2 regions of the Ligilactobacillus agilis genome follow, and region 2 is predicted to be linked to the other one. Evidence: a T-box and tRNA genes for the amino acid it is inferred to sense, from the RefSeq annotation. Region 2 holds a T-box; the other holds one or more tRNA genes.
What was found. The T-box of region 2 lies ahead of leuS (leucine--tRNA ligase). A T-box ahead of a tRNA ligase gene usually reads a tRNA of that ligase, here a tRNA-Leu.
Positions count from the first base shown of each region.

Region 1: it encodes a tRNA-Leu, which carries the amino acid that the T-box ahead of leuS (leucine--tRNA ligase) is inferred to sense. The anticodon was not compared.

Region 1 covers NZ_CP104397.1:416,297-424,053, reverse strand. The annotation lists gene N4597_RS01990 (abortive infection family protein) at 1-722, opposite strand, end outside; gene N4597_RS01985 (DUF3841 domain-containing protein) at 760-1,365, opposite strand; gene N4597_RS01980 (beta-ketoacyl-ACP synthase III) at 1,514-2,482, opposite strand; tRNA gene N4597_RS01975 (tRNA-Leu) at 2,554-2,638, opposite strand; gene N4597_RS01970 (SprT family protein) at 2,689-3,138, opposite strand; gene N4597_RS01965 (Tex family protein) at 3,131-5,314, opposite strand; gene recQ (DNA helicase RecQ) at 5,412-7,184, shown strand; gene nadE (ammonia-dependent NAD(+) synthetase) at 7,241-7,757, opposite strand, start outside.
Region 2 covers NZ_CP104397.1:702,626-710,382, forward strand. The annotation lists gene N4597_RS03510 (LysM peptidoglycan-binding domain-containing protein) at 1-1,549, shown strand, start outside; T-box leader at 1,588-1,796, shown strand; gene leuS (leucine--tRNA ligase) at 1,872-4,289, shown strand; gene N4597_RS03520 (hypothetical protein) at 4,351-4,647, opposite strand; gene N4597_RS03525 (TetR/AcrR family transcriptional regulator) at 4,700-5,074, opposite strand; gene N4597_RS03530 (amino acid permease) at 5,283-6,623, shown strand; gene N4597_RS03535 (putative polysaccharide biosynthesis protein) at 6,758-7,757, shown strand, end outside.

The sequences.
Region 1 (7,757 bases), 290 kb from region 2:
AACCCAGATAATAACATCTTTACTCGTCTATCTGCTTTTTCATCAATATGCATTCTATACTCATTTTTTACTTCTTTATAAAGATTCTTGATATTTCCTTTATTGTTTGCCTGAATATTTCTCTGTTCAAGAACAAAACAAAAGGTTTCTTCTAAAATGGTTCTCGCTTGGGTTAATGCACTATCATAATTGCTACGTTCAATATTATCAATAGCATTTTCAGCTACTCTTTTTATATAGTCACGATTTATTGTAGGTATATTTTTTAACGACAATTCTATTTCTTCTTTGTTTCTTGAAACAAGAACTGCCTTATCGTTCTTAATTACTAGCTCCTTACCGCTATAATGAAGTAAACTATTAATTCGACCTATTGCTGATTCAACAGACCTTTTATAATATTTCTTAAACTCCTCATTAGTCAAAGAACTTGGAATGTATTTACTAAAATTTGATTCGTCGAACAAGTAAGAAAGTACATCACTTATATTACTTGACCCAATACCAAGGTCTATCAAATCATACATATATGACCATCTAGACTTCATACCTTCATACTCCAGTGCTAAACCAAAACGTTTACCTACATCACAAATAGCAGGACCACTTAAATACGGCATTGACATTTTTTGCCTAGAATTGAAATCACCAAATTCTTCATCACCATCTAATACAGCAACTATTTCTTTAGTTTTTAGCGACTTATAATCATCTAAATTCATATTGACTTCCTTTCTAACTACTTTAAATATACTTCCATTACACACTTCCTACATCCAGCTCCCTTACCTTCTCCCCCTTCTTCATGCGCCAGACTCTGCGGACTTGGGACAACTCTAGCTGCCAAAAGCAGGCTTGGACGTAGGCGCCGTTTAGGGTCCAGGGATCGTGGCTAGGGGTGATATCGAAGATTTGTTGCAAGGAGGCTTCCTTGACTGCTTGTTGGTCCTTTTTTGTGAGGCCATCGAACCAAGCGTTTAGTTTCTCCCATTCTTGTTCGTTACTGGCGGGAGCAAAGTAGCTATCGCCTAAGACGAAGTGCCAACTGTCAAAATCGCTTAGGAGAACTTGGCTGTCGTCAAGTTCGAGTTCCAGGCAGACTTGGTCGGCATAGTCGCGGTGCTCACGAAAGTCGGGGCGGGTATGGGAGAAGGCCCGGGCACGATACCAAGCCCAGATGGAGGTTTGGATTTGGTCATTAGGTGGTCGCCCGACTTTAGCCTTCAGCTGTGCAATCATCCAGGCATAGGCGGCTTGAAAGTCAGACTCCTTTAAGTTGCAAGACTTGTTGGGGTCACAATAAAACTGGCCCTTAGCTACTAGCTCCTGGTAAACACTGTAGGGTTGGATTGTCCAAATAATCATATTAGCCTCCACAAACTTAAGTTCTTTGTTATTATAAAATACAATGAACATTTGTTCAATATTATGCGTTTGACCCTTTTTGCCCACAAAAAAAGCCGCAGCTAACTAACTGCGACTGGTGTTTAACTGGGAATGTCCTTGCTGTTTCCTATAAGTCAAGCAGGATGGAGCCGTAGGCGAGGCCGGCGCCAAAGCCACATAGGAGGACCTTGCCGTGAAGACCGGCGGCGTGGGCCTTGGCTAAGGCTAGCGGGATGCCGGCCGACGAAGTGTTGCCGGCCTCAACGACGTCTTGGGCAAACTTGCTCAAAGGTAGGTCTAGGTCCGTAGCGATTGCTTCGATTAAGCGGAGGTTGGCTTGGTGGGTGATGACCATTGCTAACTCACTTGGCTTGAGGTTATTTTGGGCCAAGAAGTCCTTGATGTGGGCGATGACCGTAGTGGTGACGAATTGGTAAACGGCCCGGCCGTCTTGGTAGAAGGCATCGGTCTTGGGATAGTTGGTGGCGGCCACGGCGGATAGAGGGGCAATGCGGCCACTGTGGATGACCTCCTTGTTACCCTGGGTTACCAATTTTTCGGCTAAGTAGACGGAAGAGCCCGCGTCGCTTGCTTCAAGCAAGGCGCCACCGGCCCCGTCGCCGAAGAAGACGGCCGAGGTCCGGTCGGTAAAGTCCATCATCTTGGAATTGGTCTCGGCTGCAATCACAAGCGCCCGGCGGTAGGTGCCGGCCTGCAAGAACTTTTCGGCCGTGGCCAAAGCAAAGATGAAGCCGGCACAGGCGGCCGACAGGTCGTAGGCAAAGGCGTTTTGGGCCTTGAGGTTGGCTTGGACGATGGCGGCCGTGGAAGGCGTGAGGGCATCCGGCGTAATCGTCGCCACAATGATCAAATCAATATCCGTGGCGGCTAGGTTAGCCTTGGCTAACAATTCTTTTCCTACCTTAGTAGCCAGGTCAGAAGTGTTTTCGCCTAAGGCATAGCGCCGGGTCTTGATGCCGGTGTGGGCGACAATCCACTCATCGGATGTTTCCATAATCTGACTTAAATCATCATTGGTTACTACCGTTGCCGGTAAATAACCAGCGGTTGCTAGCAGCTTAATTTTCTTTGACACTGATGGGTCACCTCTTTTGATATTAGCTAAAAAAAGAGACCGAACAAGCCGGCCTCTTACAAAATCAATAATGCGGGTAAATGGATTCGAACCATCACGAGCGCAATGCTCACCAGATCCTTAGTCTGACGCGTCTGCCAATTCCGCCATACCCGCGACAACAGAATTAATTATAGCAGAGCGTTAAACTTTGGGCAAGTCTTTTTTTAATTTTTTTGTGCGAACCCAACTAAGGCTAAGCGCCCATGACATTTGGAGCAGACATATTTGTCTGTATTCACTAGCCGCTGGCGGAAATAGTCTTGTTGACAGTTGGTGCACTGGTAGTGATACTTTCGTTGCTTAGGCGCAGCCGGGGCATAGCGACTACCCCCAACCTTGGCTAACAGGCGCTTAAAGTCCCGGTCCTTATGGCGGTAACCTAGCCCAGCCAAATGGAGGTGGTAGTGACACAACTCGTGCTTAATGATGCCGGCCACCACCTCTTTACCATAGCCTAACATCTTGGGGTTGATCTCAATATTGTGGTCCGCTAGGCGGTAGCGACCACCGGTGGTACGTAAGCGGGCGTTAAAGTAGGCACGGTGGCTAAAGTCCATTGAAAAGGCCGTCTGGGAAAGAGCCTGCACCCACGCTTGCAATTCTTCATCAGTCATCGCTAGCCACCGGTAGCATGGATAACTGGATTCGTTGCCGTTTTAAGTCCACGCTTTCAATCCAGACGGTGACGATATCACCAACGGCTACCACTTCGGCGGCCTTGCTGACGTAACGCTTACTCATCCTGGAAATGTGCACTAACCCGTCTTGCTTAACCCCGATGTCTACGAAGGCACCAAAGTCAACCACGTTTCTGACGGTCCCCTCTAACTTCATCCCGCTCTTTAAGTCCTCAATCTTTAAAACGTCTTGGCGTAATAAGGGCGCCGGCATGGTGTCACGCAAATCCCGGCCGGGTTTTTCTAAACTTAAGGCAACATCTTTTAGGGTCTCATAACCGGCATTAAACTGACTGGCTACTTCCTTTAAGTCCAGCTGAGCTAGCTTGGCCTTCAAAAGCTCGCTACCAAGGTCGGCCGTACTACAACCGACCTTGGCTAACAACTGCTTAGCAAGCGGATAGCTTTCCGGGTGAATGTCGGTGTTATCAAAGGGGTTAGTCCCCGAAATTACCCGCAAGAATCCGGCCGCCTGTTCAAAGGCCCGTGGACCTAGGCGGGCCACCTTTTTTAATTCGGCCCGGCTCTTAAAGGCCCCCACTTCGTTTCTGTAGGCGACAATGTTTTGGGCAATCGTCTTATTGAGGCCGGAAATATGGGTCAACAGGTCGGGACTAGCCGTGTTAAGGTTGACCCCAACTTGGTTAACCCCGGTTTCAATTACCGCCGCTAGTTTTTCGTCTAACTGCTTTTCTGGCAAGTCGTGCTGGTATTGACCGACCCCGATTGATTTCGGGTCAATCTTGATTAACTCTGCTAACGGGTCTTGCAGGCGCCGGGCAATACTAATGGCCGAGCGTTCCTCCACGTTTAAATCGGGAAATTCCGCCCGGGCGTTGGCTGAGGCTGAGTAAACCGAGGCGCCGGCTTCATTAACGATTACATAGTAAACGGTTTGTGTAAGTTTCCCTAAAACTTCGGCGATGAATTGTTCCGATTCCCGGCTGGCCGTCCCGTTACCAATCGCCACCATTTCCACCTGGTAGCGGGTGATTAAGTCCGTGACAATTCGCTTAGCCTCTGCTCTTAGCTTAGGGTTAGCCTGGGCACCCTTGGCCTTTTCGTGGGGGTAAATCACGGCCTTAGCCAAAAATTTCCCGGTCGCATCAACTACGGCTAGCTTACAGCCCGTCCGAAAACCCGGATCAAGCCCCAAGATAACCTTGCCCTTAAGCGGAGCTTGCATCAGCAAATGATAGAGGTTGGCCCCGAAAACTTCGATTGCCTCGCTAGCCGCCTGCTCCGTCAACTGCTTGCGAACTTCCCGCTCGATGGCCGGCTTGATGAAGCGCTTATAAGCATCAGTATAGGCGGCTTGAATCTCGCTTGCGGCTTTTCCGCTAGGTTTTCCAGCCACAAACTGGGAGTGAAAGTAATTTAAGACGTAGGCTTCGTCTAAGACCAGCTTAACTTTTAAGACCCCCTGGCGTTCCCCTCGGTCTAGTGCCAAGACCTGGTGGCTGGCTAGCTTCTTTAGGGGCTGTTCGTAGTCATAGTAGTCCTGGTAAATGCCCTTTTCATCTTGGCTTTCGTCTTTTAGGCTCGCCACCACTTGGCCCTGCCGGCTTAATTTTTGCCGGACCCAAGCCCGCAGGCGGGCATCCTCTCCAAAGGCTTCCGCTAAAATTTCGTGCGCCCCTAAAAAGGCAGCCGCCTCATCTGTAACTGCTTCTGTTAGCAAGTCGTGGCTTAGTTTAGCTAAAGCCTGGTCGCTTTCAAAGCGGGTAATGGCAGCAGCTAAGGGGGCTAACCCCTGTTCTTTTGCAATCTGCGCCTTGGTCCGCCGTTTTTGCTTATAGGGTAAGTATAGGTCTTCGATTGCTTGCAGGCTGGTGGCTTGCTTGATTTTTGCAGCTAGCTTGGGCGTTAACTTCTCCTGGGCGGCAATCTTTGTTAACACCTCTTGCTTGCGTTGGCTTAACTTTTCTAGCTGGTGGTAGGTCGCCTGGATTTCTCTTAAGGCCACTTCGTCCAAACTGCCCGTCATTTCCTTACGGTAGCGGGCGATAAATGGCACCGTCTTGCCAGCGGCTAGTAGCTCTAAACTAGCCTTCACTTGCCGCGGGCGATAGTTTAAAGCTTTAATCGTTTCATTTAGGACTGCTGTTTCCAAAAAAATTCCCCCCTTGTTATTCACAGTAATCATTATACTATTTTTTGCTCAAAATACGGTACAATGGAACTGTAAAAAAAATAAAAGAAGGACGCTTATGACACCTAATGAAACATTAAAACATTACTTTGGTTACGACCACTTCCGGCCCGGGCAAGCAGAAATTATTAACCAGGTTCTCGCTAAAAAAAACACTCTGGCCATCATGCCTACCGGTGGCGGCAAGTCACTTTGTTATCAGATTCCGGCCCTAATCTTACCTGGCATCACCCTGGTCATCTCCCCCTTAATTGCCCTCATGAAAGACCAGGTCGACGCCTTAAACGATAACGGCATCCCGGCTGCCTTCATCAACAGTAGCCTCGATTACGCCAGCATCCAAAATAACCTCTCGCTAGCGCTGACCGGCCAGTTAAAGCTGTTGTACATTGCCCCTGAGCGCTTGGAAAACCCCCACTTTCTAAACGAGTTGGCTAGCCTTAACATCTCGCTAGTCGCAATCGACGAGGCCCACTGTATCTCCCAGTGGGGCCATGACTTTCGGCCCAGCTATTTAAACTTACAAGCTAGCCTAGCTACTTTAGGACAGGACTTTCCCACCTTGGCTCTGACTGCCACCGCAACTGACCAGGTCGCCCAAGACATCTGCCAGCAAATGCAAATTGACCCACAGCAGATTATCAAGACCGGGTTTAGCCGGCCTAACCTAATCTTTAAGGTCGCTAAGGGACAAGACGCTAACACCTTTTGCCTTAACTACCTGCGTAAAAACCCCCACCAGGCTGGAATCATTTACGCGGCCACTAGAAAGAAGGTTGAACAACTAGGTAGCTTTTTAAGTAAGCACGGACAAAAAGTCGCTATCTACCACGCTGGTTTGTCTGAAGAAACCCGCCACCAAGCCCAGGAGGACTTCATCTTCGACCGTGTTAACGTTATCATCGCCACCAACGCCTTTGGAATGGGCATAAACAAGAGTAACGTCCGCTTTGTCATCCACGCCCAAGCCCCGGGCAGTCTGGAAGCCTACTACCAAGAAGCGGGCCGGGCCGGACGCGATGGCCTGCTTAGTGAGGCCATCTTACTCTTTCACGAACAAGACATGATGACCCAGCGCTTCTTTATTGATAACTCCGACGCCCAAGCCGACTATCAAACTATCCAGTACCACAAGCTCCAAGCGGTCAGCCACTATGCTAACACCGAGGAGTGTCTCCAACGCTTCATCGTCCGCTATTTTGGCGAGGAAACTGAGCCCTGTCAGAAGTGTGGCAACTGTACGGACGAACGTGCATCAGAAGACATCACCCTGGCTAGCCAAAAGATTCTTTCCTGCGTCGTTCGCATGCGTGGCAATTTCGGTAAGAAAATCGTCGCCCAGGTCCTCTTTGGCTCCACGGCTAGCAAGATTACCCAGTTTAACCTCCAAGCCCTGTCAACCTTTGGCATCATGCACGATTTACGTCTCAAAGAAATTGAAGCTTTAATCGACTACCTCCTGGCCAGTGGCTACCTAAAAACTGCGGCCGGTAAGTATCCGACCGTTACCATCACCGCCTTAGGGGTGCAAGTTTTAAAGGGCAAACAAGGCGTCAAGCGTAAGGTTACCAAGGCTAAGGTCATTAAGTCTAACCAGGCCGTTGACCGGACCTTATTCGAACGGCTCCGCAACCTCCGGTTGGACTTGGCCCTCAAACAAGAAGTTCCCCCTTACGTTATCTTCCCCGACAAAACCTTGGAGGAGCTTTGCTTGCTAAAACCTAAGCGACTCAACGACCTCCTGGCAATCTCAGGAATTGGCCAGGCTAAGCTGGCAAAGTACGGGCAACTTTTCTTAGCTGAAATCCGCGCCTATCAAAACCAAGCCTAAAAAACGGCTCAAGCCCCTAAACAGGAGCTTGAGCCGTTTTTAGCACTTATCCATAATTATTTCCAAAATTCATCGTAAACCGTAATTGGTAAGTGGCGCTTGTGTTCTGTCTTTTGATACCAAGCTTCAATCTTTTCAGCCGCATCTACAGCCACGTCCTTACCTTCAAGGTAGTCGTCAATGTCAGCGTAAGTTACCCCTAAGGCCACTTCATCAGGTAAGGCTGGCCGGTCTTCTTCTAAATCGGCGGTTGGAACCTTTTGGTAGAGGTGAGTTGGGGCGCCTAGTAGTTCTAACATCGCCCGGCCCTGCCGTTTATCTAAGCGCCACAGCGGGGTAATATCAGCGCCACCATCCCCAAACTTAGTGTAAAAGCCCGTGATGGCTTCAGCAGCGTGGTCAGTCCCAACCACGGCTCCTTGGTAAGCGCCGGCAATCCCATATTGGGCAATCATTCGTTGCCGGGCCTTGATATTACCTTTGTTAAAATCACTGATGGTTAAGCCGTTTGCTTCTAGGGCCGCCACCATTTGGTCAGCCGCTTCCTTAATGTTAACCCTAACCGTCAGGTCA
Region 2 (7,757 bases):
TAAGGCTGGTGACACGCTGTATGCCATTGCCAGTCGTTATGGACTTTCAGTGGCTTCGCTAAAAGCGTTGAATAATTTGAGTTCTAACCTAATTCATGTAGGACAAACTTTGAAGGTGAGTGGAACAACTTCTACTAACCAAAGTAATCAAACTAGCTCGCAAACTTCAAATAATAACGGGGCTACAAACAGCGGTAACCAAAGCGGTAGCTATACGGTTAAGGCCGGTGATTCCTTGTGGGGGATTTCGCATAAATATGGGATGAGTATAGATAGTCTAAAGAGTTTAAACAACCTAAGCTCAAACTTCATCTACCCGGGCCAAGTGCTAAAGGTAGGTCAAAGTAATAATCAAAGTAACACGACCAGCAAGCCAAGTGCATCTCAAAGTACAAACAGCGGTAGCTATACGGTTAAGGCCGGCGATTCCTTGTGGGGAATTTCGCATAAGTACGGGATGAGCATAGATAGTCTAAAGAGTTTAAATAACCTAAGCTCAAACTTCATCTACCCAGGGCAAGTGCTAAAGGTAGGCCAAAGTAGTAATCAAAGTAACACGACCAGCAAGCCAAGTGCATCCCAAAGTACAAATAGCAGTAACCAAAGCGGTAGCTACACGGTTAAGGCCGGCGATTCCTTGTGGGGGATTTCGCATAAGTACGGGATGAGTATAGATGGTCTAAAGAGTTTAAACAACCTAAGCTCAAACTTCATCTACCCAGGGCAAGTACTAAAGGTAGGCCAAAGTAGCAGTCAAAGTAACACGGCAAGCAAGCCAAGTACATCCCAGAGTACAAACAGCAGTAACCAAAGCGGTAGCTACACGGTTAAGGCCGGCGATTCCTTGTGGGGGATTTCGCATAAGTACGGGATGAGTATAGATGGTCTAAAGAGTTTAAACAACCTAAGCTCAAACTTCATCTACCCGGGCCAAGTACTAAAGGTAGGCCAAAGCGGTAGTCAAAGTAACACGGTAAGCAAGCCAAGTACATCCCAGAGTACAAACAGCAGTAACCAAAGCGGTAGCTATACGGTTAAGGCTGGCGATTCCTTGTGGGGGATTTCGCATAAGTACGGGATGAGTATAGATGGTCTAAAGAGTTTAAACAACCTAAGCTCAAACTTCATCTACCCGGGCCAAGTATTAAAGGTAGGCCAAAGTAGTAATCAAAGTAACACGGTAAGCAAGCCAAGTGCATCTCAGAGTACAAACAACAGTAGCCAAAGCGGTAGCTATACGGTTAAGGCTGGCGATTCCTTGTGGAAGATTGCCACTGAGCACGGGTTAACGATTGCTCAACTGAAGTCATTGAATAATTTGACCTCTAACACGATTTACGTAAATCAAAAGTTGACTGTCACTATGAAAAAATCTGTAAATGATGTCATCCCAACTACTAAAGCCCCAACTCAGGGTTACACGGTTAAAGCCGGTGACTCCCTATGGCAAATTGCTTCTGCACACGGCACAACAGTTAACCGGCTAAAAGCCTTGAATAAATTGAATTCAGATTTGATTTATGTTGGCCAACATCTACGGCTAAATTAACTTGCAATTGCAACTTGATTTTGCTAAGATAATGACAACACTAAACGTAGATAAGGACTAGTAGTTAAATGGACTAATCCCAGAGAGTGTGTGGTAGCTGAGAACACACATTAGTTATTTAACGAACTCACCTTAGAGTTTCTAAACTGAACCTAAGTAAGTTTAGACGGTATTTCCCGTTATGAAATTGAGTGCCAGTTGTGAGAAGGCTGGAATATAGGTGGTACCGCGAAATTTCGTCCTATATGGGTTTTAGGCCCGTATGGGACTTTTTTGTTTTTAGCTGCGTTTAGGAATTTAGAAAGTGAAAGGAAGAGTACAAATGTCTTACAATCATAAAGAGATTGAGAAAAAGTGGCAACGTTATTGGGAAGAACATAAGACTTTCAAAACGACCGAAGAAGAAGCCAAGCCAAATTACTACGCGTTAGATATGTTCCCATATCCATCAGGCCAAGGCTTACACGTAGGTCACCCAGAAGGGTATACAGCAACGGATATTATTTCAAGAATGAAGCGGATGCAAGGATATAATGTCTTGCACCCAATGGGTTGGGATGCCTTTGGGCTGCCAGCTGAACAATATGCCTTAAATACTGGTAATTCTCCGCGGGAATTTACTAAGAAAAATATTAATAATTTCCGGCGCCAAATTAAGTCCTTGGGGTTGTCTTATGACTGGGATCGTGAAGTTAACACCACCGACCCTGCCTACTATAAATGGACTCAATGGATTTTTGAACAATTGTACAAGCGTGGCTTAGCTTACGAAGCAGAAATTCCTGTTAACTGGAGTCCAGATTTAGGAACAGTTGTTGCTAACGAAGAAGTTATTGATGGTAAGACAGAACGTGGTGGTTTTCCTGTTATCAGAAAGCCTATGCGGCAATGGGTTTTGAAAATTACAGCCTATGCAGACCGGTTGATTGACGATTTGGATGACTTGGATTGGCCGGAAGCAATCAAGGAGCAACAAAGAAATTGGATTGGGCGTTCAGTTGGTGCAAGTATTAAGTTTACTTTAGAAAATGACGCCGAAACCAAGATTGAAGTTTTCTCAACTAGACCAGATACTATTTTTGGGGCGTCATGTTTGGTTTTAGCTCCCGAACATGATTTAGTAGCTAAGCTAACAACTAGTGAACAAAAAGCAGCGGTAGATGCTTACATCGATGAAGTGGCTCATAAATCTGATTTGGAAAGAACCGACTTAGCTAAAGACAAGACAGGGGTCTTTACTGGTAGTTACGTAATCAATCCGGTTAACGGCCAAAAAGTTCCTGTTTGGATTGCTGATTATGTCTTGGCCTCTTATGGTACAGGGGCAATCATGGTGGTTCCTGCTCATGACGAACGCGACTATGAATTTGCTAAGAAATTTGACTTGCCAATTACCCCTGTTATTGAAGGAGGCAACATCGAACAAGAAGCTTACACTGGTGAAGGTAAGCACATTAATTCCGACTTCTTAAATGGCTTAAATAAAGAAGATGCGATTGCCAAGGCAATAGCATGGTTGGAAGAAAAAGGTATCGGTGCTAAGAAGGTTAACTATCGACTACGTGACTGGACATTCTCACGCCAACGTTATTGGGGTGAACCAATCCCTGTCATTCACTGGGAAGATGGCGAAACAACACTAGTCCCTGAAGAAGAATTACCATTGTACTTACCTGCAACTAATGACATAAAACCATCTGGAACAGGTGAAAGCCCACTAGCTAACCTTGAAGATTGGGTTAATGTGGTAGATGAAAACGGACGTAAGGGTAAACGTGAAACTAATACAATGCCACAGTGGGCTGGTAGTTCCTGGTACTTCTTGCGTTACGTTGATCCTCATAACCACGAAGCAATCGCTGATAAGGCTAAATTAGAAAAATGGCTTCCAGTTGATTTATATGTTGGTGGCGCTGAACATGCGGTCTTGCACTTGTTGTATGCTCGCTTTTGGCATAAATTCCTTTATGATTTAGGAGTTGTTCCTACTAAAGAACCATTCCAAAAGTTGGTTAACCAAGGAATGATTTTAGGAAATAACCACGAAAAGATGTCCAAGTCAAAAGGAAACGTAGTCAACCCAGACGATATTGTAGAACAATATGGTGCAGATACTCTTCGGTTATACGAAATGTTCATGGGCCCATTAGATGCTTCAATTGCTTGGAGTGAAGACGGCTTAAACGGAGCTTACAAATTTGTTAATAGAATTTGGAATTTGATTATTGATGATGAGGATAAATTACGTGACCGCATCACAACCATTAATGATGGTAAGTTAGATAAAGTCTATAACCAAACGGTTAAGAAGGTAACTGAAGATTACCAAGCCCTTCACTTTAATACAGCTATCTCCCAATTAATGGTCTTCGTAAATGATTGTTATAAGGCAGATTCCTTACCATTGGAATATGTAGAAGGATTCGTTAAATTAATTGCGCCAATCGTGCCACACATTGCTGAAGAATTGTGGACGAAGTTAGGCCACGTTGGAAGCATTGCTTATGCTAAGTGGCCAACTTATGATGAAAGCAAATTAGTTGAAAATGTAGTCGAAATTGTGGTTCAAGTAAACGGTAAGGTAAGACAACACTTACAAGTGGCTAAGGATGCTAGCCGGGAAGAATTACAGACTTTAGCACTAAATGACGACAAGATTAAGCAAGAACTTGCTGGAAAAGAAGTTAAGAAAGTAATTGCTGTTCCTGGCAAGCTAGTTTCAATCGTAGTCGCTAAATAACAAGAATTACTAATACAAATCACCGCAGAGAAACGGGGTAACCGTAATCTGCGGTGGTTTTTTAGTTAGAGTAAATAAGATTGTTTAAGTATTCGACCAATTTGCGGGGATCTTCAACCCCAATAACAATCCGATCATACTCCTCATTTCTTAGTTGAATAACGACTGGCGTACTTGAGGTCCTAATGTTAAAAAATAATTTTTCTTGTTGATTATAGAAAGTTCCGGTGTAATAAAGGCCAGGAACGGCAGTCCAGGGAGATCTAATACCTTTAAAGTCTTTTAAAATTCCTGGGTCGATGGTTGCACCAACGATATGGTTAAAAGGAATGGCTAGCTTGCTTTTAAGGGCTAACAATTTACTAATTCCACGGGGGGAGATGGTTAAAGTCTGATTTTGAAAAGTGAGATTATTTTCTATGAGGGACACATCCTTTCGTAAGAACGGCTTCACCAATTAAAGTTGGGAGGTTAGTTGAAGTTTGAGTAGTTAGCCATTCACTTACAAGTTGATTAATTTCTAAGTCATGTGCAGTTAATTCCATTAACGCAATAATGATGAGATTAAGAGTGGTATTGAAATTTGCTTTCACCTCGATATTTTGCTTGAGTACAGCTACGAACATTCCCCGTTTACTACCAAACGTAGAATAGAGGCTACCTCTTAAAAGCCCGGTTGCTTTAACTAAGTCGTCAAGTGAAGTACCTTCGTAGCCATAAGTTATAAAAGTCTCACCAATAGCGGTTAGGACATCTTGTTGATTAAATTTCTTTTTTCTTCCCATACCCTTATGTTAATTATTTTTGACTAATTAGTCAAGTATTGAATTGACTGGTTAGTCAAAAATAAGTTGTGCAACAAAAAGTGAATATTGTTATGCCTAAAAAAATATTTATTCGGAAATATGCTTGCCACTGGGACTATTTTTTTATAAAATGGTAGGTACAATACAAAAATTTTCTGAAAATCCCAAATTATAAAGGAGCTTTTCCATGAAAAATGAATTATCACGAGCTCTAACCCACCGGCATGTGCAAATGATAGCAATTGGTGGTGCAATTGGAACAGGGTTATTCTTAGGGTCAGGATCGGCGATTCAAAAGGCCGGTCCAGCTTTAATTTTAGCTTACCTAATTGCTGGTATTTTTTGCTTTTTTATGATGCGCGCAATTGGTGAGTTGGTCTTATCAGATACAACCAAAACATCTTTTATCGAATTTGTCAGGCAATATTTAGGAAGTCGATTTGAATTTATTATTGGCTGGACCTACTGGCTATGTTGGATTAGTTTAGCGATGGCTGATTTAACGGCTAGTGGAATCTATATTCGTTATTGGTTTCCCCAAGTGCCCCAGTGGTTAACGGCTTTAATTATTATCCTAGTCTTGTTAGCCTTTAACCTCTTTAGCGTTGGATTGTTTGGAGAATTAGAGACTTGGTTTTCCAGCATCAAAGTATTAGCTATTATGGCCTTGATTGTAACTGGGCTAATCTTATTATTCACTTCTGCTGATATTGGCGGGCACCATGTGACAATTATGAATTTGGTTAATCATGGCGGCTTCTTCCCTAAAGGAACCTTGGGCTTACTGGCAGCATTTCCAATGGTTATCTTTGCCTTTACCGGTATTGAAATGGTTGGCTTAACTTCTGGGGAAACGGCTAATCCAGAGTATGATTTGCCACGGGCAATTAACAATTTACCAATTAGAATTGGCCTTTTTTACATTGGGTCAATGTTTGTTCTAATGTGCATCTATCCTTGGAACGAAATTGTAACTAGTTCAAGTCCGTTTGTTCAAGTTTTTGAGGGAATAGGAATTAAGTTTGCGGCAGCAATTATTAACGTGGTCGTTTTGACGGCGGCACTTTCTGCATGTAATAGTGCCATTTTTAGTACCAGTCGGACTTTATTTGTGCTTGCCAACGGTAAAAAGGCGCCTAAAGCGCTAGGGGTTACTAATAATCGGAGTGTGCCAGTTAAAGCGTTACTATTTTCATCTAGCGTACTATTTTTGATTGTTATTCTAAATTACATTTTGCCTGCGACAGTTTTTGAGATTATTTCCGGTGTGGCAACGGTTAGCTTTGTTTTTGTTTGGATTGCCCTAGTATGGTGTCATTATAAGTATCGTAAAGCTAATCCAAAGAAAAAAACGGTCTTTCCTATGCCGCTTTTCCCAATAACTAACGTATTGACAATCATCTTCTTTATCGGAGTCTTAGTGCTATTGGCATTTAATACGAGTACGTTGATTTCGCTGCTGTTTTCTCTAGTATGGTTTTTAGCGCTAGCAGTGGCATATAGCATCTTAAAGAAAAAATTAAATTAACCCAAATTAAACATGGTTGGGAGAAATCCCTGCCATGTTTTTTATTTAGGGCTAGTGAAGCGCTTATTGCTAGCTAAAATAAAAGAGTGTAAAATTGACTAGTATATATCTAAGAAAGTAGGCTCGGCTTTTTTATGAAAAATAAACAAACACTGAGTGCCAAAGAGAAGATGTTACGTGGCTCTGCCTGGATGACAGCCGCGAGTATTTTTTCACGAATATTAGGCGCAATATATATTATTCCTTGGTATGCATGGTTTGGTGAACACCGCCTGCAAGCTAATGCTTTATACGCAAAGGGCTACACGGTCTACGCTGTTTTTTTAATGCTTTCGACAGCGGGGATTCCCTCTGCGGTTGCTAAGCAAGTTGCACACTATAATTCGTTGAATGAATATGAGATTGGGCGGCGCTTATATAGAAAATCTTTTGTAATAATGCTTTTGCTGGGAATAATTATGGGAGGAATTCTATGGGGAGCAGCTCCGGTGTTAGCGGCCGGGGATATGAGGACTGTACCAGTTTTTCGCTCATTAGCGACGGCGCTGGCAATTATCCCACTGATGAGTTTAACGCGTGGCTTCTTTCAAGGCTATCAAGATATGGCCCCTTCGGCTCTTTCCCAGTTGGTTGAACAGGTTATCAGAGTCTTTTATATGCTGGTAACTGCCTTTATTATTATGAAGGTTATAAATGGTTCCTACCAAACGGGGGTAGTTCAATCCACCTTTGCGGCCTTTGTTGGGGCCGTTGGTGGTATTTTAACATTGGCTTACTGCTATTTAAAAAAGAAGGGGGAGTTTGACTATTTACGTGCTAATAGTAGTAATTCACTAGAGGTTTCTGATGGGCAGTTAATAAAGGAATTACTAGCCCAGTCGCTGCCCTTTATTTTTATTGGGATTGCCACCAATTTATATAATTTAATTGATCAATATACTTTTCCTTGGGTAATGTCTAAGGTTAGCACCTATAGCAGTAATTACATTGATGAAATGTATGCCTTATTTGCTGCTAACGCTAATAAGTTAATAATGATTGTTGTTTCCCTAGCAACAGCCTTAGCCGCAACGGCAATCCCCCTATTAATAGAATTTGTAACCAAGGGCCAAAAGCGGGATGCTAAAAAACAGT